DNA from 3 places in the Methylobacterium litchii genome. Region 3 is predicted to be linked to each of the others. Evidence: predicted binding sites of a transcription regulator. Region 3 holds the regulator's gene; each other region holds the start of a gene.

Region 1 (6,947 bases), on a different contig from region 3:
CTGCGGCTCCTCGACGAGATCGGCCATCGCACGGGCACGCCGATGGTGGCCGTGGCCGACGCCCTCTACCACCACCCGGACAGGCGCCCGTTGCAGGACGTGCTGACCTGCATTCGCGAGGGCTGCACCCTCGACGCGGCGGGCTATCGCCTGGAAGCCAATGCCGAGCGGCACCTGAAGCCCGAAGCCGAGATGGCGCGGCTGTTCCGCGACCATCCCGAAGCCCTGGCGCGCACCGCCGAGATCGCCGCCCATTGCGATTTCGAGTTGTCGCAACTCCACTACGAATACCCGGACGAGCCCGTGCCCCCCGGACGGCAGGCCCAGGAGTATCTGGCGGAGAAGACGTGGCACCGCGCCCGCTACTGGCGCTACCCGGACGGCATTCCGAACGGCGTCGAGGAGACGTTGAAGACCGAACTGGCCTTCATCGCCAAGATGAAGTTTGCCCATTACTTCCTCACGATCAGCCAGATCGTGGATTTCGCCCGCGACAAGGGCATCCTGTGCCAGGGGCGCGGCTCGGCGGCCAATTCCGCCGTGTGCTTCTGCCTCGGCATCACCGCCGTCGATCCCTCGAAGCACCGGCTGCTCTTCGCGCGCTTCATCTCCGAGAACCGGGGCGAGCCGCCGGACATCGACGTCGATTTCGAGCACGAGCGCCGGGAGGAGGTGATCCAACACCTCTACGAGCGCTACGGCCGCGAGCGCGCTGCCCTGTGCTCGACGGTGATCCATTACCGGCCGCGCATGGCGATCCGCGAGGTCGCCAAGGTGCTCGGTCTGTCGGAAGATGTGGCCGCCTCCGTCGCGGATACGGTCTGGGGGTCCTGGGGCAAGGACCTGCCCGACGCCCATGTCATGCAGGCCGGGCTCGACCCCGCCAACCCGGCCCTGCGGCAGGCCCTGAACCTCGCCCTGCAGCTGATCGGCTTCCCCCGGCACCTGTCGCAGCATGTCGGCGGCTTCGTGCTGACGCGCGGGCGCCTGGACGAGACCGTGCCCGTGGGCAACGCGGCGATGCCCGACCGGACCTTCATCGAGTGGGACAAGGACGACATCGACGTCCTCGGCCTGATGAAGGTCGACGTGCTGGCGCTCGGAATGCTCACCTGCCTCAAGCGCGGGCTCGACTTCCTGAAGCGCGACCATGGCATCGACTACCCGACGCTCGCCGACCTGCCATCGGAGGACCGGGCCACCTACACGATGTTGTCGAAGGCTGATTCCGTCGGCGTCTTCCAGGTCGAGAGCCGGGCGCAGATGTCGATGCTGCCGCGGCTGAAGCCGAAGGAGTTCTACGACCTCGTGGTGCAGGTCGCCATCGTCCGCCCCGGCCCGATCCAGGGGGACATGGTCCACCCCTACCTGAAGCGCCGCTGCGGCGAGGAGCCTGTCGAGTATCCCGCCCCGCACCCGGATCACGGGCCGGCGAACGAACTGGAGGAGGTGCTGAAGAAGACCTACGGCGTGCCGCTCTTCCAGGAGCACGCCATGCAGATCGCCATCACGGCAGCGGGCTTCTCACCGGCCGAAGCCGATGGCCTGCGCCGGGCCATGGCGACCTTCCGCCATGTCGGCTCCATCGGCGGCTTCGCGGAGAAGTTCGTGGGCGGGATGACCCGGCGCGGCTACCCACAGGCCTTCGCCGAACGCTGCTTCGCGCAGATCCGCGGCTTCTCCACCTACGGCTTCCCCGAGAGCCACGCGGCGAGCTTCGCGCTCCTCGTCTACGCCTCGGCCTGGATGAAATGCGCCCACCCGGATGTGTTCCTGGCCGCGATTCTCAACGCGCAGCCGATGGGCTTCTACCAGCCGGCGCAATTGGTCCGCGACGCCCGCGCCCATGGCGTCGAGGTCCGCCATGTCTGCGTGAATGCCAGCGAGTGGGATTGCACCCTCGAACCCTCCGAGACGCCGCGCCTGCACGCCGTCCGCCTCGGGCTGCGTTTGGTGAGCGGCCTACCCGAGGGCGCGATGCGCCGCCTCGTGCGGCTGCGGGCCAACGGCTATGCGAGCATCGAAGGGTTGCAGGCCTCCCTCGCCCTGCCGCGCAACGTGCTGGAACGACTCGCGGAGGCGGATGCGTTCCGGGCACTCGGGCTCTCGCGGCGGGATGCGCTCTGGGCCGTGCGGGCCCTGGAAGGGTTGTCGCGCCGGGCCTCGGCGGCGCATGCGGAGAATGGGCGCCGGGCCGAATTGCTGGACGCGCCGCTGCCGCTCTTCGCGTGGCACGCCGATGACGGCCTGTTCCGGCACGAGCCGGAGGCGGACCTGCCGGCGATGGCACCCTCGGAGACCGTCGCCGACGATTACGCCACGACAAGCCTGTCCCTGCGCGGCCATCCGGTGGCGTTCTTCCGGGAGCGTCTGGGGCGGATCGGTGCCATCACCGCCCGCGCCCATCTCGACCCCGCCCTGCCCCAGGGAACGCGGGCGATGGTGGCGGGAATCGTGCTGGTGCGTCAGCGGCCGGGCACGGCGAAGGGCGTGGTCTTCCTCACCATCGAGGACGAAACCGGCATCGCCAACATCATCGTATGGAAGAAGGTGTTCGAGGCGAACCGCCGGATCGCCATGCAGGGGCGGTTCCTGGCGGTTCGGGGTCGGGTCCAGCGGGCCGGAGAGGTGGTCCACCTCGTCGCCGAGGGGTTTCGAGACCTCACCGAGTCCCTGCGGGACCTGCGGGAAGCTGGGCTGGCTCTACCGGCGGAGACCACCGATTTCGGGGCGCCGACACACAGGCACCCCTACCGCAGCCGAGACTTCCATTGACATCAACGCTGGGCCGCCTCGTCCAAGCGGATCGTCGGGAGCATTGCGAGGGCCTTCGCGGTGATCCGCTCGAGATGCTCGCCCTTGAGACCCTTCTCGGCTCCGAGCTTCTTGATGCGCTCGCGGTGCTGCGCGAGGGTGAGCCCGTAATACGTCTGTTCGGTGGTCTGCTCGGCCATATATCACTCCTGTGGCGGGAGGGGTGATTTGGCAAAAGAACCCCAGTGTTTCAAGGGTCTGGTGGCTACCGCGAGCCACCGACAGCCCCTGTTTCCTGTGCCAGATTGAAGGGACCAACACCCTATGCCGCGCCTGCCCATCATCCTCGCCGCCTGCCTCGCCCTGGCGCCCCTCGCGGCCCATGCCGACGAGTGCGACGACCTCACCCGACAGATCGCGGGCGCGATCGGCGGCAAGGTCGGCAAGCGCTCCGGCCCGAGCATCGACATCCGCCTGCCGGGGCCGAACCGGTTCGACGTGACCTGCCGGGCCGAGCCCATCGTGCAGGCGATCTCGGCCGAGCCGCAGCCCTCGGCCACGTTCTTCCGCGACCTCTCGACGGCGTCCGAAATCCTGACCGGGGAATCGGCCTCGACGGTGGAGCCGATCATCGCGAAGGCCTACCGCACCGCCGTCTCGGACGGGCGCAAATCCTTCATCCAGCAGAACGGCTGGTCCGCGAGCTGCTACGCCGACCCGACGAGCAGCACCATGCGGACCCTCTGCTCGGTGGGCCGCATCCCGCCGGGCTGATCAGCGCGCGTGCGGAATTGTCCCCGTCACGATGGGCTCGACCAGGGCGGCGTCCCGCGCGGGCGACGCTTTCTGCCGGTCGAGCTTGTCCGCCGAGATGAGGGCGGCTGCGATCAGCGCCGCGACCGCAAGTGTCGCTTTGATCGCTTCCCAGCTCCGCGCGAACATGGTCGAACCTCGACGGCGCCCCGGTTGATCGCACCCGGGCCGTCCATCGGCACCGGGCGTCGTAACCGTGATCCTCGGGTCCGCACCTTCTCAAAACCTTACGACGGAACGATTTCACCGCATTGCACAAGCCCCGTGGCCGGGAAGCCTCAGCCCAGTTCCGCCTCGGCCGCCAGCGCTTCGAAGACCAGGGCGTGCCGCCCAGCCAGGGCCTCGACATCGGTGGAGTAGCCGCCGCCGATCACCCCCACGATGGGGATGCCCCTCACCCGCGCCGAGCGGACCACGAAACGGTCACGCGCCCGCAAGCCCTCGTTCGACAGGTTCAGCCGACCGAGCCGGTCGTCCCGGTGCGGGTCCACCCCGGCATTGTAGAAGACGATGTCCGGTTGGAACGCGTCGAGCAGCGGCGGCAGGCGTGCGTCCAGCACCGCGAGATACGCGGCATCGTCCAGCCCATCAGGCAAGCCGATATCCAGATCGCCCGGGATCTTCTGCGACGGGTAGTTCCGCTCGCAATGGATCGACAGGGTGAACAGGTCGGGCTCGCGGCTCAGGCAATCGGCGGTGCCGTCGCCCTGATGGACGTCGAGATCGACCACCATCGCCCGGCCGATCAGACCCTCCTCCCGCAGGGTGAGCGCCGCCACGGCCACGTCGTTCAGGACACAGAAGCCCGCGCCCTGCGCCCGCCGGGCATGGTGGCTTCCGCCGGCCGCGCTTCCCGCGAACCCATGCTGGAGCGCCAGACGGCCCGCCAGCACCGTGCCGCCGACACTCGCCCGCGAGCGGCGGACCAGCGCCTCGCTCACCGGCAAACCGATCTCCCGCTCGATGGCCCTCGGCACGTCGCAGGCGAGGATGGACGCGACATAGGCCGGGTCGTGCGTCCGTTCGAGCATGGCCGCACTCGCCGGTTCGGGCTCGACGAACCCATCGGGCACGAGCCCAAGCCCCCTCAGCGCCTCCGCGAGGAGCCCGTATTTGCGCATGGGAAACCGGTGGCCTTCGGGAAGCGGGGCTTCGTAGGCCGGATGGAAGCAGATGGGGGGTCGCATGCCTCTCGCAACGTGCCGAAGGGGGACGCCGGAGGGAGCTGCACCGCGTCACACAACTGATATGCTGCGGCTGTTAGCCGGACGCCACGGGCGCAGGTGCGCTCCCACGACGCGCCCGGCTCGGCGCCCGACGGCTCTCCCGCATGATCAGCGCGCTGGACGGCGTCTTTCTCGCGCTCGCGGCCTGCCTCGCGATGGCTCTGGTGAACCTCGCGAGCCTCGCCCTGGCCGGCTTCCGCCTCATGCGCCGCATGCCTCGCTCAATCTTCCCCGACGGTGCGGCGGTGTCCCTTGTCCGGCCGGTTTGCGGGCTGGAGCGGTTCAGCGAGGAGACGCTGGAGAGCGGCTTCCGGCTCGCCTACCGAGACTACGAACTGATCTTCTGCGTCGCCGACGCGGGCGATCCCGTCCTGCCCCTGGTACGGCGGCTGATGGCCCGGCATCCGCGGATCCGCTCGCGGATCATCGTCGGCGAGGAGCGGGTCAGCGACAATCCCAAGCTCAACAATTGCGTGCGCGGCTGGGACGCGGCCGAGCACGAGTGGATCGTGCTGGCCGATTCCAACGTGATGATGCCGCCCGATTATCTGCAGACTTTGCAGGCTGCATGGCGGCCGAACACCGGCCTCGTCTGCGCGACGCCCATCGGCGCCCGGCCGGATGGGTTCTGGGCCCTGGTGGAATGCGCTTTCCTGAACACCCTCCAGGCGCGCTGGCAATATGCCGGCGAAGCGGTGGGTCTCGGCTTCGCCCAGGGCAAGAGCATGCTCTGGCACCGTCCCTTCCTCGATAGCGTGGGGGGCATCCGCGCCCTCGCCGCCGAGATCGCGGAGGATGCCGCCGCCACGAAGATCGTGCGGGCGGCCGGGCGTCGGGTGAACCTCGTCGCGTCGCCGTTCTCGCAGCCCCTGGGCCAGCGCAGCTTCGCCGAGATCTGGTCCCGCCAGATCCGCTGGGCGCGTTTGCGCCGGGTGACGTTCCCGCTATTCTTCGCCCCGGAAATCGCCAGCGGGATGCTCGTGCCATGCCTGCTGGCCGCGCTCTACGCCCATTCGGCGGAGGCTACCCTCGGCCTCGGCGCGCTCGTCGCCCTGACCTATGCCGGCGAATACGCCCTCGCCATCCGGGCGGGGTGGTTGCGCTCGCCCGCCCTGATCGCGGCCTTCATTGCCCGCGACCTGCTCATTCCCTTCGTCTGGACCCGCGCCTGGATGCGCAGTGGCGTCGTCTGGCGCGGCAATGCCATGGCCATCGAGACGAAGCCGGGGCGGATCCGGACCGCCTGAGGCGCGCGACCTACGGGAAGTTCAGGTTGGAGCGCACCGCCTCGGAGATGCGGTTCAGCCAATCCTCGGCTTCGCGGGCGCGGTCTTCGGCCGCCTGCAGCTTGTCTTCAAGGGTCTTCACCACATTGGTCGCCCGGTGCTGAACGTCCTGCAGCATCCGCTCGGCCGCCAGCGCGCGGGCATTGGCGGCGGCGATCTCGTCCTGCATGTTCGCGAAGATCTTCTGGGCCTGCATCTCCTGCTGATGCCGGCTCGCCTCGATCTCCTGGATATACTCCGCCGCGTCCTGGATGCGCTCGCAGACGGCCGCCCATTCCTCCTGGCCGAACCGCTTGATCGGCTTCGGCAGGTCGGAGCCCGACTTGGCGATCTCGCCGCCGCGCTCGATCGGGCTGAGCGCCTTCAATTCCTTGCGCATGGTCGGCGTCATCATGAGCGGCGCGGTATCCAGCGTCCTGTCCCGCGTCTCGACCACCCGGTTGCCCTCAGCCATCGCTCCGCCCCGTTAAAGATCGCAACGCCGCTCACGGTGAGACCGGGCGCCGAGACGGCCGGTCCCCTCAGCCTGATTCCGACAGGGCCACCGCGCGGTTCAGAGACCGTGGGGTGCCCGAACGGATACCTTCACGGCGCCCCCCGGCGCCGGACCCGCCACGACCTGCGCGCGGGTGAACTTCAGTGCGACTCGCCCTCACCGGGGTGGAGCGGGCGGCGGAAGCTGGTGATGATCGTGTCGTGCAGGCGCGAGAGCCACGTCTCCGCATCGTTGGCACGGACCTCGGCGGCGCGGGCGCGCTCCTCTGACTTGATCAGCCGGCGCTCCAACGCGGCGACCTGAAGTTCGAGGGCCTTCACCTGCTCGGCCGCGCGGCCGGACACCTGATGAAGCTGCTGCTCCAACTCGGAG
Region 2 (6,947 bases), on a different contig from region 3:
CCGGTGGAGGGCTGGAGGTGCAGGTGCTCTGGAACGCCGACTAACGTCACTCGCCCCTGCCCCGGATGACAGGCCACCCGAACGGCGGTGGCGGCGAGGCACGCGGCCTGCTTGTGCTGTCGTCGAACGGTGATGAAGCTGTGGCGTTGCTCGCTCGTCCCACCCAGGCCGGAGATCGAGGTGCGTCCCGCGTCCCGCACCATCCTCTGTTTCCTGGCCGCGCTCGGCCTGTGGCTTCAGCCCGGCCCCGCCGCCGCGCAGACCGAGGCCGCGCGGGTCGCCGCCGAGGGCATCGCCATCGGTTCGCCCGGCGGCGCCGGCGGCGATCCGCAGACCTCGGTGGCCCAGCCCGTCTTCGGGGTAGGACGCGCGGCGGAGGTGACGACCTCGTTCCAGCCGCTCCTGGGTCCGGCGGGCGACCCCGGCGGCTATCGCGCCTTCCTCGAGCGGCACGGGATCACCTTCGGGCTGATCGCGGTGGCCGAGACCTACCGCAACATGCGTGGCGGCCTGCGGCGGGGCTCCACCGGCCTGACGCTCCTCGACCTCGACGTCGATGTCGATCTCGACACCTTCGCCGGCTGGAAGGGAGCCACGGCCCACGCCACGCTCTACCAGATCCAGGGGAGCGGGACCTCGCGCAGCCGGGTCGGCAACCTCATGACCGTCAGCGAGATCGAGGCCCTGCCCGCCTCGCGCCTGTCGGAGATCTGGCTGGAGCAGAGCCTGTTCGACGACACGCTGTTCCTCCGGGTCGGCCAGCTCTCCGCCGACACCGAGTACATGGTCAGCCAGACCAGCATCCTGTTCGGCAACGGCACGTTCGGCTGGCCCGAGATCATCGCGGCGAACATGGTGGATGGCGGCCCGGCCTATCCCCTCTCGGCACCGACCGTGCGCCTGAAATACGTGCCGACGCCGGAACTGTCCTTCCAAACGAGCCTGATCGACGGCACGCCGGGCGGCGGCGATCCGCGTTCGGGGATCGACCCGCAGCGCCGCAACCCGAACGGCCTCCGCTTCCCCGTCTCCGATCCGCCGCTCGTCATCGGGGAGGTCTCCTACGCCTACAACACCCGCCCCGGCGCCCAGGGTCGGCCGGGCACCGTGACGCTCGGAGGCTGGCACCGGTTCGGCCGCGTCGATGCCCTCACCCCCGATCCGGCGAGCGGCCTCTCTCGATGGGTCTCGGGGGATTCCGGTCTCTATGGGCTGATCGACCAGACGATCTATCAGGAGCCGGACGATCCCAACGACGGCGCCAGCGTCTTCCTGCGCGCCTCCGCCTCCCCCGGCGACCGCAACCTCGTGGACTTCTATCTCGACGCCGGCATCGCCTATCGCGGCCTGTTCCCCGGCCGGTCCGACGACACGCTGGGCCTCGCCGTCGGCGTCACGCGGATCTCCCGCGCCGCGCGGCGCCTCGACACGATCGCCGCGGTGCTGGGTGACGCGCCCACCCCCCGCCGCAGCGCCGAGACGCTGGTGGAGGCGACCTATCAGGCCGTGCTCGCCCCCGGCATCGCCCTGCAGCCGATCGTCCAATACGTCGTCCATCCGGGCGGCGGGATCGCCAACCCACGCGATGGGGACGGCAAGCGGGTGCGCAACGCGACGGTGTTCGGCCTGCGCTTCATCACCCGCTACTGAGCGGGCGGTTCAATCCCGCGGGGGGCGGATGCCGAGGCCGCGAATCACGCCGAAGGCCACGAGCGCGGAAAGGCCGGCGAAGGCCATCGCCACGAAGGAGCCTCCCTCGGCCTCTGTGAGCGGTAGGCTCTTGGTGTTCATGCCGAACAGACCCGTCACGAGGGTCGGGGGCAGGAACAGGGCGGTCATCACCGACAGGGTATAGAGCTGCCGGTTGGAGGCCTGCGCGAGGTAGGAGGACAGCTCCTCCTGCATCAGACGGCTGCGGTCGGCCAGCATCACCATGTCCCGGTCGAGGGCATCGAGGCGCTGCGCGATCCGCGCGGCCGCAGCGGTCGCGGCGGGCGGAACGTCCTCGTCGGCGGTTTCGAGGCGGTGGAAGACGGCCCGCAGGCCGAGCAATTGCCGGTGAAGCCGCACGGCATCCCGCCGGATCGGCCCGAGCCTCCGGCGCTCGCCGCGCACGCGCTCGTCGAGGATGTGATCCTCGATCTCGTCGAGTTCGTCCGCGAGGCGACTGCCCGTCCCGACCATGGCGGTGATGACGTGATCGACGATCCCCTCCAGCAGGTGGACCGGCGCGAGCATGCAATGCCCCTGGGTCGCCGCGTCCCGGGCGAGGTCCGGCCCGAGCACGGGATGGCGGCGGCCGCTGGCGAGGAGCCGCGGCCCCATCACGAAGTGCAGCCGCCCGCCCGCATCGACGGTGCGGCCTTCGCCGGCCTGGCGGACGAGATCGGCGACCACGCCGCCGATGTGACCGGCCTCGACGACGATGCGTTGGTGCGGATCGCTCGCGAAGGACGCAGCCGCGAGATGCGGCGGGCCGAGGCGCCCCACCGCGACCAGGGCCGGCAGGCGCGCGTCGTTCAGATTGAAGTGCAGCCAGGTGAAGCCTTCGCCGAAGCCTCCCGGATGGAGCGGCGGCGCGTCGCTGTCCACCGGGTGACCCCGGCCGGTCTCATCGAACCGCATCGCCCAGAGCAGCCCCGGCAGGGGCGGCTCGTCGCAGAGGCGGCGGGGATTCGTGCCGGCCAGGGCCTCCATGATCGTCAGAAGACGTGGCGGAGGATGAAGAACAGCGTGCCGGCGATCAGGATGGCGGCCGGCAGCGTCGTCACCCAGGCGAGCGCCATGTTGCGCACGGTGGCGATCTGCAACCCGGAGCCGTTGGCGGCCATCGTCCCCGCGACGCCCGAGGACAGGATGTGCGTGGTGGAGACCGGCAGGCCGTAGAGCTCGGCGAGCCCGATCGTGCCCGCCGCGACGATCTCGGCGGACGCGCCCTGCGCGTAGGTGAGATGGGTCTTGCCGATCCGCTCGCCGACGGTGACGACGATGCGCTTCCAGCCGACCATGGTGCCGAGGCCGAGAGCCAGGGCGACACAGACCTTCACCCAATCGGGGATGTAGCGCGTGCCGGCGTTGAGCAGGTCGGTGTAGCCCTTGAGGGTCTTGGTCTCGGCCTCCGAGAAGCTGGCGCCGGTCTTCGGCAGCAGGCGGATCGCGTCCGAGGCGAGGTACATGTCGTTGCGGACGTTGGAGGTCGCGGCCGCCGGGACCTGCCGGATCGAGCCGTAGCCCTGCACGGCCTTGGCGATGTCGGTGGAGAGGGCGGCCAGCGCGGCGTAGACCGGCGGCTTATCGAGTTCCTTCGCCTTCAGCGCGTCGCTGACGACCTTACGGGCCTGCGCCGCATCGGGCTGCGCCGCGCCGTTCGCCCGCGGCGCGAAGACGCCGCTCGCGGCCTGCGAGGATTGCACGAAGGCCGGCGTGGCGTCGGCGGTCATGGTGCGGTTCAGGGCGTAGGCGGTGGGGGCGGCGCCGATCAGGATCAGCATGATGAGCCCCATGCCCTTCTGCCCATCGTTGCCGCCGTGGAAGAAGGAGACCAGCGTGCAGGTCAGGATCAGCAGGCTACGGATCCACAGGGGCGGCGGGGCATCGCCCTTGGGGGCCTCGTAGAGGTCCTTGCGCCGCACCGTGAACTTCAGGGCCAGCAGCAGCAGCGCGGCCAGCACGAAGCCGCAGATCGGGCTGAAGGCGAGCGCCTTGAACACGCCGAACGCTTGGTTCCAATCGACGCCGGAGGTGCCGTCCTGCCCGCCCATGAGCTGGTTGGCGAGGCCGACGCCGAGCACCGAGCCGATCAGCGCGTGGGACGACGAGTTCGGCAGGCCGAGCGCCCAGGTGCCGAGGTTCCAGATGATCGCCGCGAGCAGCAGCGCGAAGATCATCGCGTAGCCCGCCCCCGAGCCGACCTGGAGGATCAGCTCCACCGGCAGCAGCGTGACGATGGCGTAAGCCACCGCACCGGAGGAGAGCATCACGCCGAGGAAGTTGAACGTCCCCGACCAGATCACCGCGACGAGGGGCGGCATGGAGTGGGTGTAGATGACCGTGGCCACCGCGTTGGCGGTGTCGTGGAAGCCGTTTACGAACTCGAAGCCGAGGGCGATCAGCAGGGCGAGGCCCAGCAGGGCGAAGGCGCCGTAGGCGAGCGGCGCCTCACCGACCGCGTTCATGTCGGTGATCAAGCTGACGACCGCGTAGACGAGGCCCGCCACGAGGACGAGCAGGAAGGCGATCACGCCCCCCGGATGCATGCCATGGTCGAGGCGAGGCTTGCCCGCAGGCGAATGTCCAACCGCTCCGGTCGGAGCAAGGGCGGCGTCGGCCATGGCAACCTCAAAAAATCACGGTTTTCGAGGGATTAAAGTCGGCTCGTGACGCTTGGGTGACGTGCTGTGGATGACGGGTCGATCGCTCACCACTGAGCCGTCCGAACCTGCGTGAGGGGAGCTTGATTTTTATCAATGCGCCTAATCCTAAGATCTGGCACTCATACTTCCCATGCATATGCCAGTTTTAGAAGATGATAGTCGGCGGCAAGGATTGTCTTCTAGATATGGCGCAGCAAGAGCATGCGAAGTTCGGGAAGAATTGCAGGGGTGGACGAAGCGCCCCGCCCACGCCCGCTCGACGGCAATCCTCTCGGGCCTCATGGACCGCGAGATCCTGCCGACGCTGCGCGGTCTCCATCGTGAACAACTCCAAGTCGCCGATCAGGATTCGCGCAAGCTGGCGAGGCTCCTGCTCGACGATCCCGCTCGGTTCCGGGCGGAGGTCACGCGGTGGGCGCTTCGTGGGACCCCTTGGCCCGTCCTCGCCGCGGAGATGCTGGCTCCGGTGGCGCGCGATCTCGGCGTGATGTGGGAGGAGGATCTCTGTGACTTCCTCGACGTGACGGAGGCGATGGGACGGCTCCAATCCGTCCTGCGGGATGCGATCGGCCCCCAGGTCGGGCGCGGCCGAGCACGGCCCGGCCGCAGCATCCTTCTCGCCGGGGCGCCGGGGGAAACCCACACCTACGGCCTCTGCCACGTCGCCGGGCTGCTCCGCGATGCGGGCTGGACGACGACGATCGCGGGAACCGGTGCCGATCCCCTGGCGGACCTCACAATGGCCCTCGCGACGGGCTGGTACGACGTCCTCGGGCTCTCCCTGGCCTGCGACGCCCATTCGCCCGCCCTGCGGCGGGCGATGCCGGTGATCCGCCGGGCCTCGCGCAATCCCGCGCTGCGCGTCGTCGTCGGAGGCGCCCTCGTCGCCCGGGGCGGCGCGGAGCCCGGCCTGTGGGGCGCCGATGCCTGCCTCACCGACCCTGCCCTGCTGTCGCCGGTGCAACCGGCCGCGTGAATGGCCCCGGCCGGCCTGCAACCATTCCGGTCATGCCCGGTTGGCCCGGACCTTCCCGCCCCCGAGACCGTCGCCTTGGCCCGCTACTTCTTCGAGATCGAGAACGGCGGCCTGCACCGGGACGATACCGGCGCGGAATGCCGTGACCTCGACGAGGTCCGGGCCATCGCCGTGCGGACGCTCACGGGCATCGCGGCGGAAGAGGCCATCCTCCACGACCAGCACACGATCGCGGTCGCCGTCCGCGATGCGGCCGGGACCTCCGTGCTCGATGTGATCCTGACCTTGACGGCCGCGTGGTCGCGCCGGGCCGAGGCATAGCCGTGGCGGGATCCCACCACCCCCAGACCCTGACGCCCCTCCTCCGCAAACTCGAGAGCGTCATCCGCCTCAACGACGAGGAGCGGCGGGCCGTGCTCGCCCTGCCGCACACGATCCGGCAGGTCGGCCCCCATGAGGACGTCGCCACGGTCGGGGAACGGCCCGCCCATTGCTGCCTCGTGCTGGAGGGCTGGGCCCATCGCTACGGCTACACCGTGGCGGGCGACCGCCAGATCCTGTCCTTCTATATCGCCGGGGATATCCCCGACCTGCAGCATCTCTACCTGCCGGTGATGGACCATTCCCTGGCGAGCCTCACCGCCTGCACCCTGGCCTTCATTCCCCACGAGGCGATGCGCGCCCTCGTCGTCGGCCGTCCGGGGGTCATGGCGGCGCTCTGGCGCGACACGCTGGTCGATGCCTCGGTCTACCGCGAGCGGATCATGACCCTCGGCCGCCGTCAGTCCCTGGGCCGGACGGCGCACCTGTTCTGCGAGATGTACATGCGCCAGCGCGCCGTAGGCCTCGCGGACAATCTGTGCTGTCCGCTGCCGCCGACGCAGGCGGAGCTCGCCGATGCCGTCGGCGTGACGGCGGTGCATTTCAACCGGTCGCTCCGGACGTTGCGGGCGCAGTGCCGCATCGTCCTCCAGGGCGGCCACCTGACCATCGGCGACTGGCCCGGCCTCGTGACCACGGCCGAGTTCGATCCCGTCTACCTGCATTTCGACGAGGATCGGCGCCGCTCCGGCGAACGGGCTTCGGCTTAGCGGCGAAGCATCAGGGAGAGCCGACGCGCGCCCTCCCCCAGGGCGGTCACCAGCAGCACGGCCGTCGTCAGGCGCAATGCCCCGGCCAGGGTGGCGGCCTCGGAGCCGAGGGTGAGGATCAGCGCCGTCGCGCCGCCGGCCGGGTTGACCGCACCGAGGAGGGCCTGCAGCAGCAGGGTCCCCGCCACGGCGATCATCGTCGCGGCCACCCGCCCGACCGTCAGGGGGTGGGTCCCGCTGAAGCTCGGGTCATGCGCGGCCCCGAGCGCGTAGAGCGCCGCGAAACCGCAGGCGACGCCGCAGAGCTGGCCGACGACCGTGTTCCAGGCTCGCGCGCTCGGTAGGTCCGGCAGGTGGACCTGCAGGAGGATCGCGGCCCCGAGGCTCGGCACCAGCAGGGGCTCACCCACGGCGAGGGAGACGGCGCCGACGAGCCCGAGCACCAGCGCCGCCAGGAGCGCCTGGAGGAGGTCCGTCGTCATGGCTGCTTCCCGTCAGGCCGCCGTC
Region 3 (6,947 bases):
GCTCTACCTCGTCTCCGGCGACATCGACCCGGCGTTGCGCGCGGCGCTCGACCCCATCGCGGAGATCGGCGCGCGCCTCGACCTCGACGAGGGCATCGCCGCCCTGTCCGGGGCCCGCGTGCGCCTCGACGGAGCCACGGGCGCCGTCGCCCTCAAGGAGCGCGTGGAATCGGCCGGCGGCACGGTCGATGTCGGGAAGGACCCGATCACCGCGATGAAGGCGGTGAAGAACGTGGCCGAGATCGCCGGCACCCGCGAGGCCCACCGCCGCGACGGGGCGAGCGTGGTGCGCTTCCTCGCGTGGCTCGACGGCGCGGCGGCGCGGGGCGACCTCACCGAGATCGCCGCCGTCGAGGCGCTGGAAAATTTCCGCGCCGAGGGCGGCGACCTGCGCGACGTCTCCTTTCCGACCATCTCCGGCTCCGGCGCGAACGGCGCCATCGTCCATTACCGGGTGACGCGGGAGACCGACCGGGCGGTGCGTCTGGGCGAATTGTTCCTCGTGGATTCCGGCGCGCAATACCCCGACGGCACCACCGACATCACCCGCACCCTCGCCATCGGTGAGCCCACGGCGGAGATGCGCGACCGCTTCACGCGGGTGCTGCAGGGCCACGTCGCCATCTCCCGCGCCGTGTTCCCCAAGGGCACGAACGGCGCGCAGATCGACGGCTTCGCCCGCCTGCCCCTGTGGCGGGCCGGGCTCGATTTCGACCACGGTACCGGCCACGGGGTCGGCGCCTTCCTCTCGGTGCACGAGGGGCCGCAGCGCATCGCCAAGACCGGCACCGTGGCCCTGGAGCCCGGCATGATCCTCTCGAACGAGCCGGGCTATTACGCCGCCGGGCGCTACGGCGTCCGCATCGAGAACCTCGTCCTCGTGGAGCCCCGCGCGGTGCCGGGCGGCGAGCGGCCGGTGCTCGGCTTCGAGACCCTGACGCTTGCGCCCTACGACCGACGCCTCATCGACACGTCCCTGCTGGAACCGGGCGAGCGCGCCTGGATCGACGCCTACCACGCCCGCGTGCGCGCGGCCCTGTCGCCGCTCCTCGACGCGCCGACGCGGGGCTGGCTGGAGGCCGCGACGGAACCCCTCGGGGCGTAAGGCCCGCCCCTGCCCCAATTAAGCCGGTGCGGAGGCCGAGAAACCCTCCGCCGCCCGGCGCGAAGAGTCCCGCATGATCGCCCGCCTTCTCCTGATCCTCGCCTGCCTCGGTTGCGGCCCCGCTTTGGCGCAGGGTTTCCGCGTGCCGGCGGACCTCGTGCGGGCGAGCCTCGTGGCCGAGCCTTCGGCGGTGGCGGGCGGCACGCCCTTCACGCTTGCCGTGCACATGAAGCTCAAGCGCGGCTGGCACGTCTACTGGCGCAACCCCGGCGATTCCGGCCTGCCGCCGGAGGTGACGTGGACGCTGCCCGCCGGCTTCGGCACGGGGGCGATCCGCTGGCCGGCGCCGCACCGCATCCCCATCGCGACGCTGATGAACTACGGCTACGAGGACGAGGTGACGCTCCTCGTCCCCGTCACGCCGCCGCCGAGCCTCGACCCGGCCGAGCCGGTGCGGATCGCCGGCAAGCTCACCTACCTCGTCTGCGAGACCGAATGCGTGCCGGGCGCGGCCGACCTCGCCCTGACCCTCCCCGTGGGCAAGCCGACGCCGGACCCCGCCAACGCCGCCCTGTTCACCCGCGCGCGGGCGGCGCTCCCCGTCGCCCCGGTCTGGCCGATGCGCCTGTCCCGCGAGGGCGACCGCATCCGCCTGGACTTCGCCACGAGCGGCCTGCGGGCGGACTCGATCAAGTCGGCCGCCTATTTCCCCTATGGCGAGACCGCCCTCGAGAACGCCGCCGAGCAAACTCTCAGCGTTGATGACCAGGGCTTGCACCTGAGCCTGACACGGGGCGACGACAAGACCTTCCCCCTCTCCCTGCCCGGCGTGCTGACGGTGGAGGAGGACACTGGCAACGGCCTAGTCCGCCTCGCCTTCGCCTATGGCGACGAGCCGGCGCAGGTGCCCTCCGCCGCCGTCGCCCCCCCGGCGGCGGCCGGCGCCCTGCCCGTCCCGGCGGCGGACCAGCCGACCCTGCTCGCCGCCATCGGCCTCGCCCTGCTCGGGGGGCTGATCCTCAACCTGATGCCCTGCGTCTTCCCCGTGCTTTCGATCAAGGTGCTCGGCCTCGTGCGCCAATCGGGCGAGAGCCGGACCCGCGTGCGCCTGCACGGCCTCGCCTACACGGCCGGCGTGCTGGCGAGCTTCCTCGCCCTCGCCGGCCTGCTGATCGCCCTGAAGGGCGGCGGGGCGAGCCTCGGCTGGGGCTTCCAATTGCAATCGCCGCCGGTCGTGGCGGGGCTCGCCTATCTCCTCGTCGCGGTGGGCCTGAGCCTGTCGGGGGTGTTCAGCCTCGGCGGACGCTTCGCCGGCCTCGGCGACGGCCTCGCGCGGCGTTCGGGGCTGCCGGGCTCGTTCTTCACGGGCGTCCTCGCGACCCTCGTCGCCACCCCCTGCACCGCGCCGTTCATGGGCGCGGCGGTGGGTTTCGCCCTGACGCAGGGGCCGGCCATAGCGCTGGCCGTGTTCGCGGCCCTGGGGCTCGGCCTCTCCCTGCCCTTCCTGGCCCTCACCCTGTGGCCCGGCGCCGTGCGGGTGCTGCCGCGCCCCGGCGCGTGGATGGAGACGCTGAAGCAGGCCCTGGCCTTCCCGGTCTACGCCACGGCGGCGTGGCTGATCTGGGTGCTGGCGCAGCAGGTTGATGCGCGGGGGCTGTTCGCGGCCCTGATCGGCGTGGTGCTGGTGGGCTTCGCCGCCTGGGCCTGGGAGCGCAGCCGGGGCGCGACGGCCCTCGGGGAACGCATCTTCCAGGGCCTCGCGGGTCTCGCGATCATCGCCGTGGTGACGCTCGGCTTCGGGCTGGCGCAGCAGCGGGCCATGCCGGCGGCGCAGGCCGCCGCCGAGGGCACCGAGCCCTACAGCCAAGCCCGCCTCGACACCCTGCGGGATGCGCGCCGGCCGGTCTTCGTGAACCTGACGGCGGCGTGGTGCATCACCTGCGCCGTCAACGAGACCACCTCGCTGTCGCGGCCGTCCGTGCAGGCGGCGATGCGGGCGAAGGGCGTGACCTACCTGAAGGGCGACTGGACCAACCAGAACCCCGAGATCACCCGCCTGCTGGAGCGACACGGGCGCAGCGGCGTGCCGCTCTACCTGCTCTACGCGGGCGGCGGCGACCCCACGATCCTGCCGCAGATCCTCACCGAGGGCACGGTGCTGGAGGCGCTGGCCGCGATCCCCGACCGCACGGCCGAGGCGCGCTGACCTCTCACGGCTCCAGCGAGAAGGTCTCGTCGAAGGCGTAGCCCGAGCCGCGCACGGTGCGGATCGGATCAGCCTGACGCGGGCCGTTCAGCGCCTTGCGCAGGCGGCCGACATGCACGTCCACGGTGCGCTCGTCGATGTAGACGTCGTGCCCCCAGACCCCGTCGAGCAATTGCTCGCGGGAGAAGACCCGGCCGGGGCTGAGCATCAGGAATTCCAGCAGGCGGAACTCGGTCGGCCCGAGATGCAGCTCCTGGCCGCCGCGCCGGACCCGGTGGCCGGTGCGGTCGAGCTCGATGTCCCCTGCCGCCAGCCGGTCGGCCACATGGGCGGGCTTGGCCCGGCGCAGCAGCGCGCGGACGCGGGCGAGCAGTTCCGGCACGGAGAACGGCTTGACGATGTAGTCGTCCGCCCCCGTGCCTAGGCCGCGCACGCGGTCCCCCTCCTCGCCCCGGGCGGTGAGCATGATGACCGGCATGCGCTCGGTCTCGCGGCGGGCGCGGATGCGGCGGCACAGTTCGATGCCGGACAGGCCCGGCAGCATCCAATCCAGAAGGACGAGGTCCGGGGTGCGCTCGGCGAGGAGCAGTTCCGCGTCGTCCCCGCGCGCGGCGGCATCGACGCTGAAGCCCTCCGCTTCGAGGTTGTACCGCAGGAGGGTGGTGAGCGCCTCTTCGTCCTCGACGATCAGGACACGCATGCTCGGGAGTCCATTCCACGCCCGTTCCCCCCGGCCGGGCTCGACCGAGGGTGGCGGGCAACACTGATACGCCGAAGCCGTCACCGCCGGGGAGGCGATGACGGCGATGGTTCACGCGCCGGGGGTGACGGTCGCGTAGTTCGAGGCGTCGTTCTTCGGCCGGTCGCCCATGAAGATCTCGCCCGTGGCGAGGTAATGGATCGTCTCGGCGATGTTGGTGGTGTGATCGCCGATCCGCTCGACGTTCTTGGCGCAGAACAGCAGGTGTGTGCAGAACGAGATGTTGCGCGGGTCTTCCATCATGTAGGTCAGGAGTTCGCGGAACAGCGAATTGTAGAGGGCGTCGATCTCGCCGTCGCGCTCCCACACGTCATGCGCCGCCTTGGTGTCGCGGCTGGCATAGGCGTCGAGCACGTCCTTGAGCTGCCCCTCGGCGAGGTCGCTCATGTGGCGCACGCCGAGCACGATCTTCTGCGCCGGCGATTGGTCGGCGATGGCCGTGACGCGCTTGGCGACGTTCTTGGCGAGGTCGCCGATCCGCTCCAGATCGCCGGAGACGCGGATCGCGGAGATGGTCTCGCGCAGGTCCACCGCGAGCGGCTGGCGCCGGGCGATGAGAAGGACGGCCTTCTCCTCGATCTCGCGCTGGAGCGTGTCGAGGCGCTTGTCGGCGATGATGACGGTCTGGGCCAGGGCCTCGTCCTGCCGGGCGAGGGCGAGGGTCGCCTCGCCGGTCATCTTCTCCGCGACGCCGCCCATCTCGGAGATCGAGCGGCGCAGGTCTTCCAAGTCCGTGTCGTAGGACGTGACGATGTGGCCGGGCATGGCGAGACCTCTGCGGTTCGTGGTCGGTGGCTCAGCCGAAGCGGCCGGTGATGTAGTCCTGCGTCTTGCGCTCGTTCGGGTTCATGAAGATCTTGTCGGTCTGGCCGAACTCGACCAGCTCGCCGAGATACATGAACGCCGTGTACTGCGAGATGCGGGCGGCCTGCTGCATGTTGTGCGTGACGATCACGATGGTGAACTCGTCGCGCAGCTGCTCCATCAGCTCCTCGATGCGGCCCGTGGAGATCGGGTCGAGGGCCGAGGTCGGCTCGTCGAACAGGATCACCTCTGGCTTCTGGGCCACGGTGCGGGCGATGCAGAGGCGCTGCTGCTGGCCGCCGGAGAGGCCGGTGCCGGGCTGCTTGAGCTTGTCCTTCACCTCGTCCCACAGGGCGGACTTGCGCAGCGATTCCTCGACGCGGACGTCGAGGTCCGCCTTGGGCAGCTTCTCGTAGAGGCGCAGGCCGAAGGCGACGTTGTCGTAGATCGACATCGGGAAGGGCGTCGGCTTCTGGAACACCATGCCGATGCGCGAGCGCAACTCGTTCAGGTCGACGTTCGAATCGAGAACGTTGCGCCCGTCGAGGAGGATCTCACCCTCGGCGCGCTGCTCCGGGTAGAGGCTGTAGATGCGGTTGAAGCAGCGCAGCAGGGTCGACTTCCCGCAGCCCGAGGGGCCGATCAGCGCCGTGACCTTCCGGTCGTAGAAGTTGAGGTTGACGCTCTTCAGGCCGTGGAACGACCCATAATAGAAGTTGAGGTTCTTGACGGCGATGCGGACGGCCCGGTCGGTGGCGGCGTTGCCACGGCTGAGGTCCCCGGTCGGCAGCGCGGAGGCGGCGTTCATCGTCATGTCCTCGTGATGGGTTCGGACGTCACGCCCTCAGCGGGCGTTCTGCGGCTTGATCACCAGGCGGGCGATGATCGACAGGGCCAGGATGGTCGTGGTGATCAGCAGGGCGCCGGCCCAGGCGAGCCCCTGCCAGTTCGGATAGGGCGAGAGGGCGAACTGGTAGATCATCACAGGAAGGTTCGCGACGCCGCCCATCAGGTTGGGGGAGAACCAGGAATTGTTGTTGAGCGCCGTGAAGAGCAGCGGCGCGGTCTCGCCCGCGATGCGGGCCAGCGCCAGGATGATGCCCGTCACGATGCCGGAGGAGGCGGCCCGCCACGTCACCGAGGTGATGACCTTGGACGCCGGGGCACCGAGCGCCGCGCCGGCCTCGCGCAGGGTGCCGGGCACGAGCCGCAGCATGTCCTCCGTGGTGCGCACGATCACCGGGACGGCGATGATCGCCAGAGCGACGCCGCCGGCCCAGCCGGAATAGGTCCCCATCGGCCGCACCATCAGGGTGTAGACGAACAGGCCGATCAGGATCGACGGCGCCGAGAGCAGCACGTCGTTGAGGAAGCGGATGATGTCCGCGAGCTTCGAGCCCCGCCCGTATTCGGCGAGGTAGGTGCCCGCCATCACGCCGACCGGGGTCGCCACGACGATGCCGATCGTCGTCAGCACGAGGCTGCCGAGGATGGCGTTGGCAATGCCGCCGCCTTCCGAGCCGGGGCCGGGGGTCGGCTGCGTGAACAGGGTCGGGCTGAGGCCCCGGATGCCCTCGACGATGAGCATCAGGAGGATCGAGCCGAGCACCACCGCGCCGACCACCGTCGCGACGAGGCAGGAGATGCGCAGGGCCCGGTCCGCCACCCGGCGACCGGGGCGGACGCGGCTGGCGCGGAGGGGGGACGGGGTCGTCACCAAGGGGTTCGTGGCATCCATCGGGATCGGCTCCTCAGGCGGCCCGGACGCGGCGGGTCAGCAGCCGCGCGACGATCAGCACGATGAAGGTGATGACGAACAGGATGCAGCCGAGCGCCATCAGGGCGTTCAGTTGCAGGCCGTCCGCCTCGTTGAACTCGTTGGCGATCCGCGAGGCGATGGTCGAGGACGGGTCGAAGATCGAGGCCGAGAGCCGGTTGGCGTTGCCGACCACGAAGGTCACCGCCATCGTCTCGCCCAGCGCCCGGCCGAGGCCCAGCATGATCGCGCCGATGATCGACACGGCGGCCTGCGGCACGAGGACGTGGCGCACCACCTCCCAGGTGGTGCAGCC

What was found. The regulator PhoB, encoded in region 3, activates phosphate uptake and scavenging genes when phosphate is short. The targets are predictions, from matches to a motif close to TGTCATNNANCTGTCAT.
Region 1: AAHF99_RS17385 (ceramide glucosyltransferase) is a predicted target of PhoB. The motif match lies at 4,801-4,817, and genes of this name have one in related genera.
Region 2: AAHF99_RS15520 (inorganic phosphate transporter) is a predicted target of PhoB. The motif match lies at 4,377-4,393, and genes of this name have one in related genera.

The regions. Positions count from the first base shown of each region.
Region 1 is NZ_JBBXMY010000009.1:178,683-185,629, forward strand. Features, by position in the region: gene AAHF99_RS17360 (error-prone DNA polymerase) at 1-2,775, shown strand, start outside; gene AAHF99_RS17365 (hypothetical protein) at 2,778-2,954, opposite strand; gene AAHF99_RS17370 (hypothetical protein) at 3,079-3,528, shown strand; gene AAHF99_RS17375 (hypothetical protein) at 3,529-3,696, opposite strand; gene AAHF99_RS17380 (histone deacetylase family protein) at 3,846-4,754, opposite strand; gene AAHF99_RS17385 (ceramide glucosyltransferase) at 4,898-6,040, shown strand; gene AAHF99_RS17390 (hypothetical protein) at 6,051-6,533, opposite strand; gene AAHF99_RS17395 (hypothetical protein) at 6,716-6,947, opposite strand, start outside.
Region 2 is NZ_JBBXMY010000008.1:32,342-39,288, reverse strand. Features, by position in the region: gene AAHF99_RS15535 (HAMP domain-containing sensor histidine kinase) at 1-44, shown strand, start outside; gene AAHF99_RS15530 (carbohydrate porin) at 133-1,650, shown strand; gene AAHF99_RS15525 (transporter) at 1,660-2,697, opposite strand; gene AAHF99_RS15520 (inorganic phosphate transporter) at 2,703-4,331, opposite strand; gene AAHF99_RS15515 (cobalamin B12-binding domain-containing protein) at 4,594-5,349, shown strand; gene AAHF99_RS15510 (DUF6894 family protein) at 5,425-5,670, shown strand; gene AAHF99_RS15505 (Crp/Fnr family transcriptional regulator) at 5,673-6,440, shown strand; gene AAHF99_RS15500 (HPP family protein) at 6,437-6,922, opposite strand; gene puhB (photosynthetic complex putative assembly protein PuhB) at 6,935-6,947, opposite strand, start outside.
Region 3 is NZ_JBBXMY010000012.1:48,054-55,000, reverse strand. Features, by position in the region: gene AAHF99_RS19835 (aminopeptidase P family protein) at 1-1,105, shown strand, start outside; gene AAHF99_RS19830 (protein-disulfide reductase DsbD family protein) at 1,179-3,311, shown strand; gene phoB (phosphate regulon transcriptional regulator PhoB) at 3,316-4,011, opposite strand; gene phoU (phosphate signaling complex protein PhoU) at 4,123-4,836, opposite strand; gene pstB (phosphate ABC transporter ATP-binding protein PstB) at 4,868-5,683, opposite strand; gene pstA (phosphate ABC transporter permease PstA) at 5,720-6,613, opposite strand; gene pstC (phosphate ABC transporter permease subunit PstC) at 6,627-6,947, opposite strand, start outside.